3 regions of the Metabacillus sediminilitoris genome follow, and region 3 is predicted to be linked to each of the others. Evidence: a T-box and tRNA genes for the amino acid it is inferred to sense, from the RefSeq annotation. Region 3 holds a T-box; the other regions hold tRNA genes.
The links. The T-box of region 3 lies ahead of tyrS (tyrosine--tRNA ligase). A T-box ahead of a tRNA ligase gene usually reads a tRNA of that ligase, here a tRNA-Tyr.

Region 1 (5,700 bases), 1.8 Mb from region 3:
GGGACAGATGATTGGGGTGAAGTCGTAACAAGGTAGCCGTATCGGAAGGTGCGGCTGGATCACCTCCTTTCTAAGGATAATATGAAGTTTTATTACTTCATTAAAAAGACGTTTCTGACTTTGTTTAGTTTTGAGAGAACTATCTCTCAATGATGATACACATAGGATTAAAAACATTATGCATACGATAAGTTCCTTTTTAAAGGATCGCCTGCTAAAGGCGCCACGTCCTGTGGCAACGCATGCGTTTGCACATCCTGTGCTTTGTTCCTTGAAAACTAGATAACGATAACAATTCAAGTAATTCACTGAGTTTAAAGCTTAGTTTAGTGATTCTCTTAATAATGATTAAAATGACATTTATAATGTCAAAGGTTAAGTTGTTAAGGGCGCACGGTGGATGCCTTGGCACTAGGAGCCGATGAAGGACGGTACTAACACCGATATGCTTCGGGGAGCTGTAAGTAAGCTTTGATCCGGAGATTTCCGAATGGGGGAACCCACTGCTCGTAATGGAGTAGTATTTTCACCTGAATACATAGGGTGATAAAGGCAGACCCGGGGAACTGAAACATCTAAGTACCCGGAGGAAGAGAAAGCAAACGCGATTTCCCAAGTAGCGGCGAGCGAAACGGAATTAGCCCAAACCAAGAGGCTTGCCTCTTGGGGTTGTAGGACACTCTATACGGAGTTACAAAGGAACGGAGTAAATGAAGAGGTCTGGAAAGGCCCGTCAAAGAAGGTAACAACCCTGTAGTTGAAACTTCGTTCCCTCCAGAGTGGATCCTGAGTACGGCGGGACACGTGAAATCCCGTCGGAAGCAGGGAGGACCATCTCCCAAGGCTAAATACTCCCTAGTGACCGATAGTGAACCAGTACCGTGAGGGAAAGGTGAAAAGCACCCCGGAAGGGGAGTGAAAGAGATCCTGAAACCGTGTGCCTACAAGTAGTCAAAGCCCGTTAATGGGTAATGGCGTGCCTTTTGTAGAATGAACCGGCGAGTTACGATCCCGTGCAAGGTTAAGTTGATGAGACGGAGCCGCAGCGAAAGCGAGTCTGAATAGGGCGAAAGAGTACGTGGTCGTAGACCCGAAACCAGGTGATCTACCCATGTCCAGGGTGAAGTTCAGGTAACACTGAATGGAGGCCCGAACCCACGCACGTTGAAAAGTGCGGGGATGAGGTGTGGGTAGCGGAGAAATTCCAATCGAACTTGGAGATAGCTGGTTCTCTCCGAAATAGCTTTAGGGCTAGCCTTGAAATTGAGAGTCTTGGAGGTAGAGCACTGATTGGACTAGGGGCCCCCATCGGGTTACCGAATTCAGTCAAACTCCGAATGCCAAAGACTTATGTTCAGGAGTCAGACTGCGAGTGATAAGATCCGTAGTCAAGAGGGAAACAGCCCAGACCACCAGCTAAGGTCCCAAAGTATACGTTAAGTGGAAAAGGATGTGGAGTTGCTTAGACAACCAGGATGTTGGCTTAGAAGCAGCCACCATTTAAAGAGTGCGTAATAGCTCACTGGTCGAGTGACTCTGCGCCGAAAATGTACCGGGGCTAAACGTATCACCGAAGCTGTGGATTGTTCTTACGAACAATGGTAGGAGAGCGTTCTAAGGGCTGTGAAGCTAGACCGGAAGGACTAGTGGAGCGCTTAGAAGTGAGAATGCCGGTATGAGTAGCGAAAGAGGGGTGAGAATCCCCTCCACCGAATGCCTAAGGTTTCCTGAGGAAGGCTCGTCCGCTCAGGGTTAGTCGGGACCTAAGCCGAGGCCGAAAGGCGTAGGCGATGGACAACAGGTTGAAATTCCTGTACCACCTCCTCACCATTTGAGCAATGGGGGGACGCAGAAGGATAGGGTAAGCGCGCTGTTGGATTAGCGCGTCCAAGCAGTTAGGCTGACAACGAGGCAAATCCCGTTGTCGCAAAGGCTGAGCTGTGATGGCGAGGGAAATATAGTACCGAAGTTCCTGATTCCACACTGCCAAGAAAAGCCTCTAGCGAGGTGAGAGGTGCCCGTACCGCAAACCGACACAGGTAGGCGAGGAGAGAATCCTAAGGTGAGCGAGAGAACTCTCGTTAAGGAACTCGGCAAAATGACCCCGTAACTTCGGGAGAAGGGGTGCTTTTTCAGGGCTTGCCCTGCGAAAAGCCGCAGTGAATAGGCCCAGGCGACTGTTTAGCAAAAACACAGGTCTCTGCGAAGCCGCAAGGCGAAGTATAGGGGCTGACGCCTGCCCGGTGCTGGAAGGTTAAGGGGAGAGGTTAGCGCAAGCGAAGCTTTGAACCGAAGCCCCAGTAAACGGCGGCCGTAACTATAACGGTCCTAAGGTAGCGAAATTCCTTGTCGGGTAAGTTCCGACCCGCACGAAAGGCGTAACGATCTGGGCACTGTCTCAACGAGAGACTCGGTGAAATTATAGTACCTGTGAAGATGCAGGTTACCCGCGACAGGACGGAAAGACCCCGTGGAGCTTTACTGTAGCCTGATATTGAATTTTGGTACAGCTTGTACAGGATAGGTAGGAGCCTGAGAAGCCGGAGCGCTAGCTTCGGTGGAGGCGTCGGTGGGATACTACCCTGGCTGTATTGAAATTCTAACCCGCAGCCCTTATCGGGCTGGGAGACAGTGTCAGGTGGGCAGTTTGACTGGGGCGGTCGCCTCCTAAAATGTAACGGAGGCGCCCAAAGGTTCCCTCAGAATGGTTGGAAATCATTCGTAGAGTGTAAAGGCACAAGGGAGCTTGACTGCGAGACCTACAAGTCGAGCAGGGACGAAAGTCGGGCTTAGTGATCCGGTGGTTCCGCATGGAAGGGCCATCGCTCAACGGATAAAAGCTACCCCGGGGATAACAGGCTTATCTCCCCCAAGAGTCCACATCGACGGGGAGGTTTGGCACCTCGATGTCGGCTCATCGCATCCTGGGGCTGTAGTCGGTCCCAAGGGTTGGGCTGTTCGCCCATTAAAGCGGTACGCGAGCTGGGTTCAGAACGTCGTGAGACAGTTCGGTCCCTATCCGTCGTGGGCGTAGGAAATTTGAGAGGAGCTGTCCTTAGTACGAGAGGACCGGGATGGACGCACCGCTGGTGTACCAGTTGTCTTGCCAAAGGCATAGCTGGGTAGCTATGTGCGGAAGGGATAAGTGCTGAAAGCATCTAAGCATGAAGCCCCCCTCAAGATGAGATTTCCCATAGCGCAAGCTAGTAAGATCCCTGAAAGATGATCAGGTTGATAGGTCAGAGGTGGAAGCGCGGTGACGTGTGGAGCTGACTGATACTAATCGATCGAGGACTTAACCTAATATATATGCGTTAAACAAAGTGAATTGAATTGTGAATCGTTATCTAGTTTTGAAGGAACAACCTTCAAACTAAATGTCTGGTGACGATGGCGAAGAGGTCACACCCGTTCCCATGCCGAACACGGAAGTTAAGCTCTTCAGCGCCGATGGTAGTTAGGGGTTTCCCCTTGTGAGAGTAGGACGTTGCCAGGCAAAAGCCCCTTAGTTGGGGCTATTATTTTGTCAATTTATAATTGGCCCGTTGGTCAAGCGGTTAAGACACCGCCCTTTCACGGCGGTAACACGGGTTCGAATCCCGTACGGGTCACCATTTACACCTTTCATTGGAGGATTAGCTCAGCTGGGAGAGCATCTGCCTTACAAGCAGAGGGTCGGCGGTTCGATCCCGTCATCCTCCACCATTATTAAGTACAAATAAATTAATTCAACAATATTTTAATTATGCCGGTGTAGCTCAATTGGTAGAGCAACTGACTTGTAATCAGTAGGTTGGGGGTTCAAGTCCTCTCGCCGGCACCATTTTTCTTAATGGAGAATTTGGATATTCTAATTTATGGGGCCTTAGCTCAGCTGGGAGAGCGCCTGCTTTGCACGCAGGAGGTCAGCGGTTCGATCCCGCTAGGCTCCACTTATGATGGAGGAATACCCAAGTCCGGCTGAAGGGATCGGTCTTGAAAACCGACAGGGGTGTCAAAGCCCGCGGGGGTTCGAATCCCCCTTCCTCCTCCATAATTAATTCTCTTTATTGTCGCGGGGTGGAGCAGTCCGGTAGCTCGTCGGGCTCATAACCCGAAGGTCGCAGGTTCAAATCCTGTCCCCGCAACCAATTTTAGTTGACGATGCTACGTTGGTTATTCTTCTTAGCGAGGAAACATAGTAGTGCTGTTAAGTGGAACCAAAATGGTCCGGTAGTTCAGTTGGTTAGAATGCCTGCCTGTCACGCAGGAGGTCGCGGGTTCGAGTCCCGTCCGGACCGCCATTTTATTCCAGTAGGAGTAACAACTACTAATGACATGGAAATAGATTGTGTGTGGCTCGGTAGCTCAGTCGGTAGAGCAATGGACTGAAAATCCATGTGTCGGCGGTTCGATTCCGTCCCGAGCCACCTTTAAACATAATCTGATTTGTATTCTTCTAAATCATATGGAGGGGTAGCGAAGTGGCTAAACGCGGCGGACTGTAAATCCGCTCCTTAGGGTTCGGCAGTTCGAATCTGCCCCCCTCCACCATTTTAATAGGGGCATAGTTTAACGGTAGAATAGAGGTCTCCAAAACCTTTGATGTGGGTTCGATTCCTACTGCCCCTGCCAATTTTATAATGGCGATTGTGGCGAAGTGGTTAACGCATCGGATTGTGGTTCCGACATTCGTGGGTTCGATTCCCATCAGTCGCCCCATTTTTTATTAGAGGGAATAGGTTTCAATTAGCGCTACACATAAGAGTTGTTAGAAAGAAAAATTTGATGAAATTGTACAGATTTTATTAAGTTTTAAAATTGACTTGGTAGTGACTATTTCCTAGAAGAATAACTATCTTGCGGGTTTTGCATGCTAGAATAGTTTTTTTAAATAAAGGCGATACTGAGTGAGTAGTTTTTATCTTGCTTTAAAGTATACTTAGTAGTCGACGATATTTCGTGCAGCATATTCTGGAAGTTTTGCATGAAGCTAATCAATGGGCTATAGCCAAGCGGTAAGGCAACGGACTTTGACTCCGTCATTCGTTGGTTCGAATCCAGCTAGCCCAGCCATATTTATAAGGCATCATAGCCAAGTGGTAAGGCAGAGGTCTGCAAAACCTTTATCCCCGGTTCAAATCCGGGTGGTGCCTCCAATATTTCGATATGCGGGTGTAGTTTAGTGGTAAAACCTCAGCCTTCCAAGCTGATGATGAGGGTTCGATTCCCTTCACCCGCTCCAAAATGTGAAATGCGTAGGCGACTGTTCAGCTTTGAGAGACGATGGAGAGCTGGTCATGCAAATCCTGGTTTTGGATTTGTGGGAACAGATCGAAGCGGCCGAAAAGCTAGGAGCCGAAGCTAGACAAAATGGGCCTATAGCTCAGCTGGTTAGAGCGCACGCCTGATAAGCGTGAGGTCGATGGTTCGAGTCCATTTAGGCCCACCATTTTATTTTATTCCGCAGTAGCTCAGTGGTAGAGCTATCGGCTGTTAACCGATCGGTCGTAGGTTCGAGTCCTACCTGCGGAGCCATATGGGGAAGTACTCAAGTGGCTGAAGAGGCGCCCCTGCTAAGGGTGTAGGTCGTGTAAGCGGCGCGAGGGTTCAAATCCCTCCTTCTCCGCCATATTATTTCATGCGCCTTTAGCTCAGCAGGATAGAGCAACAGCCTTCTAAGCTGTCGGTCAGAGGTTCGAATCCTCTAAGGCGCGTAGT
Region 2 (5,700 bases), 1.4 Mb from region 3:
AGGGCTAGCCTTGAAATTGAGAGTCTTGGAGGTAGAGCACTGATTGGACTAGGGGCCCCCATCGGGTTACCGAATTCAGTCAAACTCCGAATGCCAAAGACTTATGTTCAGGAGTCAGACTGCGAGTGATAAGATCCGTAGTCAAGAGGGAAACAGCCCAGACCACCAGCTAAGGTCCCAAAGTATACGTTAAGTGGAAAAGGATGTGGAGTTGCTTAGACAACCAGGATGTTGGCTTAGAAGCAGCCACCATTTAAAGAGTGCGTAATAGCTCACTGGTCGAGTGACTCTGCGCCGAAAATGTACCGGGGCTAAACGTATCACCGAAGCTGTGGATTGTTCTTACGAACAATGGTAGGAGAGCGTTCTAAGGGCTGTGAAGCTAGACCGGAAGGACTAGTGGAGCGCTTAGAAGTGAGAATGCCGGTATGAGTAGCGAAAGAGGGGTGAGAATCCCCTCCACCGAATGCCTAAGGTTTCCTGAGGAAGGCTCGTCCGCTCAGGGTTAGTCGGGACCTAAGCCGAGGCCGAAAGGCGTAGGCGATGGACAACAGGTTGAAATTCCTGTACCACCTCCTCACCATTTGAGCAATGGGGGGACGCAGAAGGATAGGGTAAGCGCGCTGTTGGATTAGCGCGTCCAAGCAGTTAGGCTGATAACGAGGCAAATCCCGTTGTCGTAAAGGCTGAGCTGTGATGGCGAGGGAAATATAGTACCGAAGTTCCTGATTCCACACTGCCAAGAAAAGCCTCTAGCGAGGTGAGAGGTGCCCGTACCGCAAACCGACACAGGTAGGCGAGGAGAGAATCCTAAGGTGAGCGAGAGAACTCTCGTTAAGGAACTCGGCAAAATGACCCCGTAACTTCGGGAGAAGGGGTGCTTTTTCAGGGCTTGCCCTGCGAAAAGCCGCAGTGAATAGGCCCAGGCGACTGTTTAGCAAAAACACAGGTCTCTGCGAAGCCGCAAGGCGAAGTATAGGGGCTGACGCCTGCCCGGTGCTGGAAGGTTAAGGGGAGAGGTTAGCGCAAGCGAAGCTTTGAACCGAAGCCCCAGTAAACGGCGGCCGTAACTATAACGGTCCTAAGGTAGCGAAATTCCTTGTCGGGTAAGTTCCGACCCGCACGAAAGGCGTAACGATCTGGGCACTGTCTCAACGAGAGACTCGGTGAAATTATAGTACCTGTGAAGATGCAGGTTACCCGCGACAGGACGGAAAGACCCCGTGGAGCTTTACTGTAGCCTGATATTGAATTTTGGTACAGCTTGTACAGGATAGGTAGGAGCCTGAGAAGCCGGAGCGCTAGCTTCGGTGGAGGCGTCGGTGGGATACTACCCTGGCTGTATTGAAATTCTAACCCGCAGCCCTTATCGGGCTGGGAGACAGTGTCAGGTGGGCAGTTTGACTGGGGCGGTCGCCTCCTAAAATGTAACGGAGGCGCCCAAAGGTTCCCTCAGAATGGTTGGAAATCATTCGTAGAGTGTAAAGGCACAAGGGAGCTTGACTGCGAGACCTACAAGTCGAGCAGGGACGAAAGTCGGGCTTAGTGATCCGGTGGTTCCGCATGGAAGGGCCATCGCTCAACGGATAAAAGCTACCCCGGGGATAACAGGCTTATCTCCCCCAAGAGTCCACATCGACGGGGAGGTTTGGCACCTCGATGTCGGCTCATCGCATCCTGGGGCTGTAGTCGGTCCCAAGGGTTGGGCTGTTCGCCCATTAAAGCGGTACGCGAGCTGGGTTCAGAACGTCGTGAGACAGTTCGGTCCCTATCCGTCGTGGGCGTAGGAAATTTGAGAGGAGCTGTCCTTAGTACGAGAGGACCGGGATGGACGCACCGCTGGTGTACCAGTTGTCTTGCCAAAGGCATAGCTGGGTAGCTATGTGCGGAAGGGATAAGTGCTGAAAGCATCTAAGCATGAAGCCCCCCTCAAGATGAGATTTCCCATAGCGTAAGCTAGTAAGATCCCTGAAAGATGATCAGGTTGATAGGTCAGAGGTGGAAGCGCGGTGACGTGTGGAGCTGACTGATACTAATCGATCGAGGACTTAACCAAATTTATGCGTTAAAACAAAGTGAATGAATTGTGAATCGTTATCTAGTTTTGAAGGAATATAAAAGTACAAAAAACACTTGAAATATTCATGATAAATAGTATAATAATTCTTGTCGCAATTGTCTGGTGATGATGGCGAAGAGGTCACACCCGTTCCCATGCCGAACACGGAAGTTAAGCTCTTCAGCGCCGATGGTAGTTAGGGGTTTCCCCTTGTGAGAGTAGGACGTCGCCAGGCTATATAATATTCCGCAGTAGCTCAGTGGTAGAGCTATCGGCTGTTAACCGATCGGTCGTAGGTTCGAGTCCTACCTGCGGAGCCATTGCTTCCATAGCTCAGTTGGTAGAGCACTTCCATGGTAAGGAAGAGGTCACCGGTTCGAGCCCGGTTGGAAGCTTAGAAAAAGTATTATCATATTGGCCCGTTGGTCAAGCGGTTAAGACACCGCCCTTTCACGGCGGTAACACGGGTTCGAATCCCGTACGGGTCACCATTTACATCTTTAATATGGAGGATTAGCTCAGCTGGGAGAGCATCTGCCTTACAAGCAGAGGGTCGGCGGTTCGATCCCGTCATCCTCCACCATTTATTTGCCGGTGTAGCTCAATTGGTAGAGCAACTGACTTGTAATCAGTAGGTTGGGGGTTCAAGTCCTCTCGCCGGCACTGTTTCACATATATGGAGGGGTAGCGAAGTGGCTAAACGCGGCGGACTGTAAATCCGCTCCTTAGGGTTCGGCAGTTCGAATCTGCCCCCCTCCACCATTTAAATAGTAATATTCAATAAACGAATGAAAATGGGATCCATTTCATAATTTGTTTATTTTTGTTCTTCTTTAAAGGTTGGTTGTGAATATTTTCACTTTATATTGTTCATACTAATTTTTACATAATCGTTTTGATGGATAATAAATATTCTCTTGAAAATCATTGGGCTATAGCCAAGCGGTAAGGCAACGGACTTTGACTCCGTCATTCGTTGGTTCGAATCCAGCTAGCCCAGCCAATTTTAGAGCCATTAGCTCAGTCGGTAGAGCACGTTCGAATAAGCTGCGTAGCGAAACATCAGCGCACAAATCGAGTCGCTCCTTGAATAGTCCTTCTGAGATTTGGGCGCCATACTAAGAGTGTTTTGTAACTAAGAGCCATTAGCTCAGTCGGTAGAGCATCTGACTTTTAATCAGAGGGTCGAAGGTTCGAGTCCTTCATGGCTCATCATTTGCGGAAGTAGTTCAGTGGTAGAACACCACCTTGCCAAGGTGGGGGTCGCGGGTTCGAATCCCGTCTTCCGCTCCATAGGCAGCACGGGGCCTTAGCTCAGCTGGGAGAGCGCCTGCTTTGCACGCAGGAGGTCAGCGGTTCGATCCCGCTAGGCTCCATAATACAAAAAACCATAAACGAAAGTTTATGGTTTTTTTTGTATTTAGAACATTGACTGATATACGATACATATTTCTGTTTCAGTAAGTAATCCTACTTAGGGTTATGATTTTTAGGTGGTTATTGAAAATGTAAACTGATTTCTATTTATCATTAATATAAGATTGAAATTTTACCCCCTAAATCCACCAAAATTTGTTAAAATAATTTTATGTGAAAAAAATGAAACCTGAAGAAATCTTATACGTATATAAAGAGACCCGCAAGTGCGGAGGTATGTTAAATGGAAACGATTGTAAAAACTAGGATAAAGCAAGTTAAAAAAGGCGATCAAAATGCATTTGCTGAGATAGTTGATTTGTATAAAGATAAAATCTATCAGTTATGTTATCGAATGCTTGGAAATGCCCATGAAGCAGAAGATACTGCACAGGAAGCTTTTATACGTGCATATGTAAACATTCATACATATGATATGAATAAAAAGTTTTCTACATGGCTTTATCGAATCGCTACAAATCTTTCGATTGATCGAATTCGAAAAAAGAAACCAGATTATTTTTTAGATGCAGAAATAGCTGGAACTGAAGGTCTAACAATGTATTCCCAAGTCGCTGCAGATGTAGCATTACCTGAGGAAGAGCTTGAAACAATTGAACTCCAGCAAACGATTCAAAAGGAAATATTAAAGCTCCCTGATAAGTATCGATCGGTGATTGTCTTAAAGTATATAGATGAGCTATCATTGAAAGAAATTAGTGAAATACTAGACATACCAATAGGTACCGTAAAAACACGAATTCACAGAGGGAGAGAGGCCCTTAGAAAACAATTAAGGCATTTATAAAGAGGTGATACGATGAGCTGTTCTTCGGAATTTGTTCAGCTTTTGCATAAATATATGGATCATGAAGTAACTAGTGAGGAAGAAAAGAAGATAAAAGAACATCTACAAACTTGTAAGGAGTGTTATCAGCATTTTCACGAACTAGAAAAGACTGTAGCACTTGTAAAGAGCACATCTCATATTGAGGCTCCAATAGATTTTACAAAAGCAGTCATGGATAAACTTCCAAAGGAAAAACGAACTGTTTCATGGAAGAGATGGTTTAAAGGTCACCCATTATTAGCAGCAGCATCTATGTTTGTCTTACTTATGACAGGTAGTCTCTTTTCTGCATGGAATGAGGATCAGGATTTTAGCGTTTCGAAACAATCTAATTTGGTTGTGGAGAACAGTAAGGTTACTGTTCCTAAGGGAGAGGTAGTAAAAGGGGATGTTACTGTTAAAAATGGAGAATTAATAATCGAAGGTACGATCCAAGGAGATGTCACAGTCATTAATGGTGATAATTATCTTGCGCAAGCTGGTCAGGTAACAGGAGAGATCGAGGAAGTTGACGAGTTGTTTGAATGGTTATGGTACCATATAAAATCTATTTCTGAAGATGTTGTAGGTGTTTTTAGTTAAACTAAGGGTCATCGAAACGGTGACCTTTTTACATTTTAATAGGAAATGATATAATATGATAGTTATCAAACAACTATATTAAATATGGAGATGGGGTTAAAACTTCACTAAATTGATAAAAACCATCCTATTCTAAAAAATAGGCGAATCTGGTTAATGTGAATGATATGGAGTTTGCTTCTTTTAGGCGCCAAATTGAAGTGGATATTATTGAACGTATCTCCTTCATTTTCCATTGGTGGCGTTAAAACTCCAAAACCTTTTTTGGTAAAATAAGAGTGAAACTCATGGAGGACGAGTGAATGGGATATGAGGATATACCAATATTACATTACCTCGGCATAGCTGTTGATATTCTCCTTGTTTGGTACGTGATTTACAAATTAATTATGGTAGCAAGGGGAACAAAGGCTGTCCAGCTATTAAAAGGAATTACAGTGATAATTGTTGTACGCATGTTGAGTCAATACTTAGGTTTAAGTACATTACAGTGGTTAATGGATCAAGCCTTAACATGGGGATTTTTAGCCATTATTATCATTTTCCAGCCAGAGCTGCGAAGAGCATTGGAACAGCTAGGTAGAGGACGAATATTTACTCGAGGTGGTGTACCTGGAGAAGATGATTCGGATATAACTGTTGAAGCAATTATTAAGGCAACAGAATATATGGCTAAGCGACGTATTGGCGCATTAATGTCGATTGAAAAAGAAACAGGGATGAGCGATTACATAGAAACTGGGATACCTTTAAATTCAATGATTTCTTCGGAATTATTGATTAATATCTTTAT
Region 3 (5,700 bases):
GAACAAATTCGGAAGGTGCTGAGGAAGGAACTTTATATGCTTGGTTTTTAACAACGACAAATTTTCCATGTGTAAGACTATCATCAACTTTTGTAGGAACATACTTTGCATTGAAAAGATCACTTGTTACTAATCCAGCACTTCGGCAAAGATCTGAAGGAAGTTCACCTGTTAATGCACAATAAGAGCGTTCGACAATTCCTCCAGGCATTTCAAAGCGTTCTTTTGGAGCAATTAACTCCGGATTGACATCATGAGATACATTCATTAATTTTGCCCATAAAAGAATATTCCGTTTACTATAAGACATCCCTTTATAGTTTCTCTCTAGTGGTTTCGGTGTATCATATCCAATCCAAGTCCCAAAGGTCACATTTGGGTTGGTTGCAACAAACCATGCATCACCATAATCTTGAGTTGTACCTGTTTTACCAGACCAGTCAGCACTAAAAGAAAGGAATCCATTTAATGAAGCGGCTGTTCCACCTCTAATAACGTCTCTCATCATATCAATCGTTAAATAAGCAGTCTGAGCAGAAAATACATCTGTAGCGGTTTTTTCATGCTGATAGATAACTTTTCCGTCACTATTTTCAATTTTTTCAATCATATAAGCATCGACAAATTTTCCTTTATTAGCAAATGTTGCAAAGGCATTGACATTTTCTTCAACTGTTACTCCTGATGATCCTAAACTATGTGAAGGATATAAACTATCAGGAATTTGGGAGATACCCATCTTTTCTAAATAAGATGCTGGGTTTTTATTTATCACAGACATAAATGTTTTTACAGCTGGAATATTATATGAATATTTCAATGCCGTTCTTGCACTTGTTAAGCCATGATAGCTTCCACCACTGTTTTTTGGACTGTAGCCATTTATTGTGTAAGGTACATCCGCAATAACTGAACCTGGCTGCACTAGCCCTAATTCCAAAGCAGGTGCATATACGAGCAATGGTTTCATCGTTGATCCATTTTGGCGGACAGCATTTGTTGCATGGTTAAGATTTTCACGCTCAAAATCTCGGCCGCCCACAAAACTAATGATTTTTCCAGTACTATTTTCAATTAAAACCCCACCGGCTTCAACAGGCTCCTGGATCGTAATCGTTTCTCCTGTATCTGGGTCTTTTATTTGTTCTGGTTTATCACTGCCATAATATTCATACTGGGCAACGACATCTTGCATTTTATCGTATATATCTTTATGAATTGTCGTATGAATACGATAGCCATTATGTCTGATCTCATTGTCTGCTAAAGCCCTGTATTGGTTATAAAGAACATCATCTTTATCCAATTCATCTTCCGTGTAACCATCCTCCGTAGCGAGTTGGAGCATAATGATTTGTTTAGCACGATCCTCAATCTCGTAAGTTAAATATGGGTATTGGTCAATTGAAGAAGGCTTTTTATCAGTTAAGTTTGCACGTATATCATAAGTAAGTGCGGCTTTGTATTCTTCTTCAGTTATATATCCACCACTATACATTCGTTTTAATACGGTTTTCATTCTGTTAATACCTGGATCAAGGTTTTCTTTTACAGCCCCGCCCTTATTAGAGAATGGAGTGTATCCGAAAGGACTTTGGGGTAAACCTGCAATAAAAGCTGATTGTGGGATATTTAAATCTTTCGCTTCCACACCGAAGATACCCTTTGCAGCGGCCTGAACGCCAGCTATATTTCGGCCGTTTGAATTACGGCCAAAATCAGTAACATTTAAATACGCTTCGATAATTTCATCCTTTTCAAAGAATTTTTCTAGCCTTAATGCGAGAAGAATTTCCTTTGCTTTACGATCAAATGAAACCTCATTTGTTAAAATCTGATTTTTAATCAATTGTTGTGTCAAGGTACTTCCACCAGTCTTGACAGCAGCATTTGTAAATTCTTGAAATAATGCACGCATAATTGCTTTAGGCACAACCCCATCATGCTCATAAAAAAGTTCGTCTTCAGTTGCAATGACAGCATGAATGACATGTTGTGAAACATCTTCTAATTTTACCTCTTCACGTTCAATGTCAGCATTTATTTTTCCTAACAATACATTGTTTGCAAAAAATACTTGTGATGTTTCTTCATAATTGTAAATATCGTTTTTCATAACATTGTATGAACGAATTGGTTCGTCTTTTACTAATGAAGCGAAATACCCGGCTCCTACACCTCCGGCAAAACATAAACCAATGAGGCCAATAATAAAGAATAATAAGAGCAGACTTCCAATTACACTGTATGAAATTCGGAAACCTCTTATTATATCTTTGTTAAAAGGTGAGAAACGCCTAAGTTTTTCTTCCTTTTTTTTCATTATTTCAATCCCCCCGAATCTTACCTATTATACCATATGAGAACGCATATTTTGTATGGTTTTGTCAATCTATGTATTACCATTGACATTAGGTAGAATTTATGGTTAAAATGCTTGTAACAACATTAATACGTTATTGCTAAGATTGGGTTCAGTAGTGGAGATCTCCCTATTATAGAGAGCTGATGGTCGGTGGAAATCAGCATATAGATACTCCGTGAATTACGTCCATGAGCTTCTTTTTCGAAAGGGTGAGCCTAGTAGAAAAAGACGGTTTAACCGTTAAATTGCCGAGCGAGGATTTTAAGTTAATCCTAAGTAGGGTGGTACCGCGAATAATTCGCCCCTTCAGTTTTGAAGGGGCTTTTTGTTGTTCATTTTTCCTACTGAACGTTAATACAAAAAAAGGAGATAAAAGGATGAGTGAATTATTAAATGATTTACAATTTAGAGGTCTTGTAAATCAAGTAACAGATGAAGAAGGTTTGACGAAAATACTTGAGGAAGAAAAAATAAAGTTATATGCAGGCTTTGACCCAACGGCAGATAGTCTTCATATTGGTCATTTATTGCCAATCTTAACACTTAAAAGATTCCAACTGCATGGCCATCACCCAATCGCTCTTGTTGGAGGTGCAACTGGACTAATAGGTGATCCAAGTGGTAAAAAAGCAGAACGTACACTGAATACAGCTGATATTGTACAAGAATGGTCTAATCGTATTAAGGGACAATTATCAAGATTTCTTGATTTTGATGCGGAAGTGAATCCTGCAATCATAGCAAACAACTTTGATTGGATTGGCAGCCTTGATGTCATTTCTTTCCTGCGTGATGTTGGAAAAAACTTCGGTATCAATTACATGCTAGCGAAAGACTCAGTTAAAACACGTATTGACTCTGGAATCTCATTTACCGAATTTAGTTATATGATTTTACAATCATTTGACTTTCTTAAACTTTATCAAAATAATGGATGTAAATTGCAAATTGGTGGAAGTGATCAGTGGGGAAATATTACATCTGGATTAGAGCTAATTCGTAAATCTGAAGAAAATTCAAAGGCTTATGGATTAACGATCCCGCTCGTTACAAAAGCAGATGGTACGAAATTTGGTAAAACAGAGGGTGGTGCGATTTGGTTAGATCGTGACAAAACATCGCCATATGAGTTCTACCAATTCTGGATTAATACGGATGATCGCGATGTAATTAAATATTTGAAATATTTTACATTCTTATCACAACAGGAAATTGAGCAATTTGAACAAGAAGTGAGTTCTGCTCCAGAAAAACGCTTAGCTCAAAAAGCACTTGCAGAAGAAATGACAAAACTAGTTCATGGGGAAGAATCTTTGCAACAAGCAATTAAGATTACAGCTGCACTTTTTAGTGGAGATATTAAAGAACTAACTGGCAATGAAATATTAGAGGGCTTTAAAGATGTACCGTCTACAAAAATTGAAGAGGCTGAAATTGGCTTAATTGATCTCCTTATTCAGGCGAAAATTGCACCATCAAAACGTCAAGCACGTGAAGATATTACAAATGGTGCCATTTATATAAATGGTGAACGTGTTCAAGATTTAGAAAAAGTGATTGCTAATCAAGATAAAATTGATGGACAGTTTACGGTAATTCGAAGAGGGAAGAAGAAGTATTTTCTAATTCGATTCTAATTTCAGGGAATACATGCAAATTCCAGAACAACAAAATAAGTTGTTTTGTGCAGTCGAGAAAATGCAAAATAGCATATGCCAAAACAATCCATTAGTATATAAAAGTAAAAAGCTTGGATATAATATCCAAGCTTTTTACTTTTATGTTTTCAATAATGGTTAATCTGTCTTAGTGTTTAAGATTTGAATGATAATCCATTTTCTTTCAAAGCAGTCCTAAGTTTAGGTAAAAATGCTGGTCCCATACCGTGAAGTTTCAAAATCTCTTTCTCACTATATGTTGATAACAGGTGTAAAGAAGTTATTCCGTTGTGTTCCAATGCTCGTCTTGCTGGTGCAGAGAGTAATGAAAGAAATCCATTTTCAGGCTTGCGTTTTTGCTCACAAGTCGGACAGGTTGGACAATCACTGCTTTTATAATATTTATGACCTTTATTGCAGGTCTTTAAATTTTTTTCTGAAGTTGTCATATTAAAATTAAATGTCTCCTTTCTTTACCTCAGGCACCTTACCACATTCCAGTATGTATATTTTTGAGAATACTTCGCTAACTAATCATTTCACTATCCCATATTGTAATAGTAACAGAAAATGACACTTCTATGAAAATACTATACAACACAGTGACAATATCAATTGTCACAATGACGTTTTTTAATGTATATGCGAGTGTTTTCCTATTAATAAAATCAATAATTAGTGAGATAACAATGTTTTAAGTGCTAAAACCACAATAAGGTTTGACCAGAACGTAATTGCGATCGACAAAATCGGGACTGCTTAACCAATATCGATTTTCTTTTTTTATAAACTCTCTATAACAAAAAAAATCCTAGCCATAAGGCCAGGACTTTTTTTATTAACGTGAGTAGAACTCAACGATAAGAGCTTCGTTAATTTCAGCAGGTAATTCAGAACGTTCTGGTAAACGAGTGAAAGTACCTTCTAATTTATCTGCGTCGAAAGTTAGGTAATCAGGTACGAAGTTGTTTACTTCGATTGCTTCCTTAACGATGTCAAGGTTGCGAGATTTTTCACGTAAAGTAATTGTTTGACCTGGTTTTACTTGGTATGATGGGATATCTACACGTCCACCATCAACAAGAATATGACCATGGTTAACGATTTGACGAGCTTGACGGCGAGTACGCGCTAAACCTAAACGGTAAACAACATTGTCAAGACGTGATTCAAGAAGAACCATGAAGTTCTCACCATGTTTACCAGCGATTTTGCCAGCTTTATCAAATAGATTACGGAATTGGCGCTCATTTACACCATACATATGACGAAGTTTTTGCTTCTCTTGTAATTGTAAACCGTACTCAGAAAGCTTTTTACGTTGTCCTGGACCATGTTGTCCTGGAGCGTAAGGACGCTTTTCTAATTCTTTACCTGTACCACTTAATGAAATACCTAAACGACGAGAGAGTTTCCAGCTTGAGCCTGTATAACGAGCCATGCTAACTCCTCCTTTATGTTTTTATTTTGCATAAAATAAAAACCAAACTGATTGGACAATTATGCACATTTTGTTTTCATGTATCCTCGCTCCAGCAGCATAGAGTTACTCGATACACCTCCTAGCATTAAGGGGAACAAAATGAAATCAAAACTGCTACATCAATAGGCTGCATATTTTATACACAACGAACATTATATGTTTTAATATGTATAATGTCAAGATGGTTAGTGTTT

Region 1: it has a tRNA-Tyr gene. The T-box ahead of tyrS (tyrosine--tRNA ligase) is inferred to sense a tRNA for this amino acid. The anticodon was not compared.
Region 2: it has a tRNA-Tyr gene. The T-box ahead of tyrS (tyrosine--tRNA ligase) is inferred to sense a tRNA for this amino acid. The anticodon was not compared.

The regions. Positions count from the first base shown of each region.
Region 1 is NZ_CP046266.1:618,361-624,060, forward strand. It holds rRNA gene GMB29_RS03220 (16S ribosomal RNA) at 1-70, shown strand, start outside; rRNA gene GMB29_RS03225 (23S ribosomal RNA) at 374-3,303, shown strand; rRNA gene rrf (5S ribosomal RNA) at 3,381-3,496, shown strand; tRNA gene GMB29_RS03235 (tRNA-Glu) at 3,540-3,614, shown strand; tRNA gene GMB29_RS03240 (tRNA-Val) at 3,630-3,705, shown strand; tRNA gene GMB29_RS03245 (tRNA-Thr) at 3,748-3,823, shown strand; tRNA gene GMB29_RS03250 (tRNA-Ala) at 3,860-3,932, shown strand; tRNA gene GMB29_RS03255 (tRNA-Ser) at 3,941-4,033, shown strand; tRNA gene GMB29_RS03260 (tRNA-Met) at 4,054-4,130, shown strand; tRNA gene GMB29_RS03265 (tRNA-Asp) at 4,207-4,283, shown strand; tRNA gene GMB29_RS03270 (tRNA-Phe) at 4,337-4,409, shown strand; tRNA gene GMB29_RS03275 (tRNA-Tyr) at 4,450-4,533, shown strand; tRNA gene GMB29_RS03280 (tRNA-Trp) at 4,541-4,614, shown strand; tRNA gene GMB29_RS03285 (tRNA-His) at 4,626-4,701, shown strand; tRNA gene GMB29_RS03290 (tRNA-Gln) at 4,981-5,055, shown strand; tRNA gene GMB29_RS03295 (tRNA-Cys) at 5,065-5,138, shown strand; tRNA gene GMB29_RS03300 (tRNA-Gly) at 5,151-5,224, shown strand; tRNA gene GMB29_RS03305 (tRNA-Ile) at 5,355-5,431, shown strand; tRNA gene GMB29_RS03310 (tRNA-Asn) at 5,443-5,517, shown strand; tRNA gene GMB29_RS03315 (tRNA-Ser) at 5,521-5,611, shown strand; tRNA gene GMB29_RS03320 (tRNA-Arg) at 5,623-5,696, shown strand.
Region 2 is NZ_CP046266.1:177,656-183,355, forward strand. It holds rRNA gene GMB29_RS00960 (23S ribosomal RNA) at 1-2,056, shown strand, start outside; rRNA gene rrf (5S ribosomal RNA) at 2,179-2,294, shown strand; tRNA gene GMB29_RS00970 (tRNA-Asn) at 2,305-2,379, shown strand; tRNA gene GMB29_RS00975 (tRNA-Thr) at 2,382-2,454, shown strand; tRNA gene GMB29_RS00980 (tRNA-Glu) at 2,476-2,550, shown strand; tRNA gene GMB29_RS00985 (tRNA-Val) at 2,567-2,642, shown strand; tRNA gene GMB29_RS00990 (tRNA-Thr) at 2,650-2,722, shown strand; tRNA gene GMB29_RS00995 (tRNA-Tyr) at 2,738-2,821, shown strand; tRNA gene GMB29_RS01000 (tRNA-Gln) at 2,988-3,062, shown strand; tRNA gene GMB29_RS01005 (tRNA-Lys) at 3,199-3,271, shown strand; tRNA gene GMB29_RS01010 (tRNA-Gly) at 3,278-3,352, shown strand; tRNA gene GMB29_RS01015 (tRNA-Ala) at 3,363-3,435, shown strand; gene sigW (RNA polymerase sigma factor SigW) at 3,720-4,283, shown strand; gene GMB29_RS01025 (anti-sigma factor family protein) at 4,296-4,907, shown strand; gene cdaA (diadenylate cyclase CdaA) at 5,210-5,700, shown strand, end outside.
Region 3 is NZ_CP046266.1:4,377,198-4,382,897, reverse strand. It holds gene GMB29_RS21085 (transglycosylase domain-containing protein) at 1-2,323, opposite strand, end outside; T-box leader at 2,456-2,674, shown strand; gene tyrS (tyrosine--tRNA ligase) at 2,743-4,002, shown strand; gene GMB29_RS21075 (RNA polymerase alpha subunit C-terminal domain-containing protein) at 4,179-4,472, opposite strand; gene rpsD (30S ribosomal protein S4) at 4,862-5,464, opposite strand.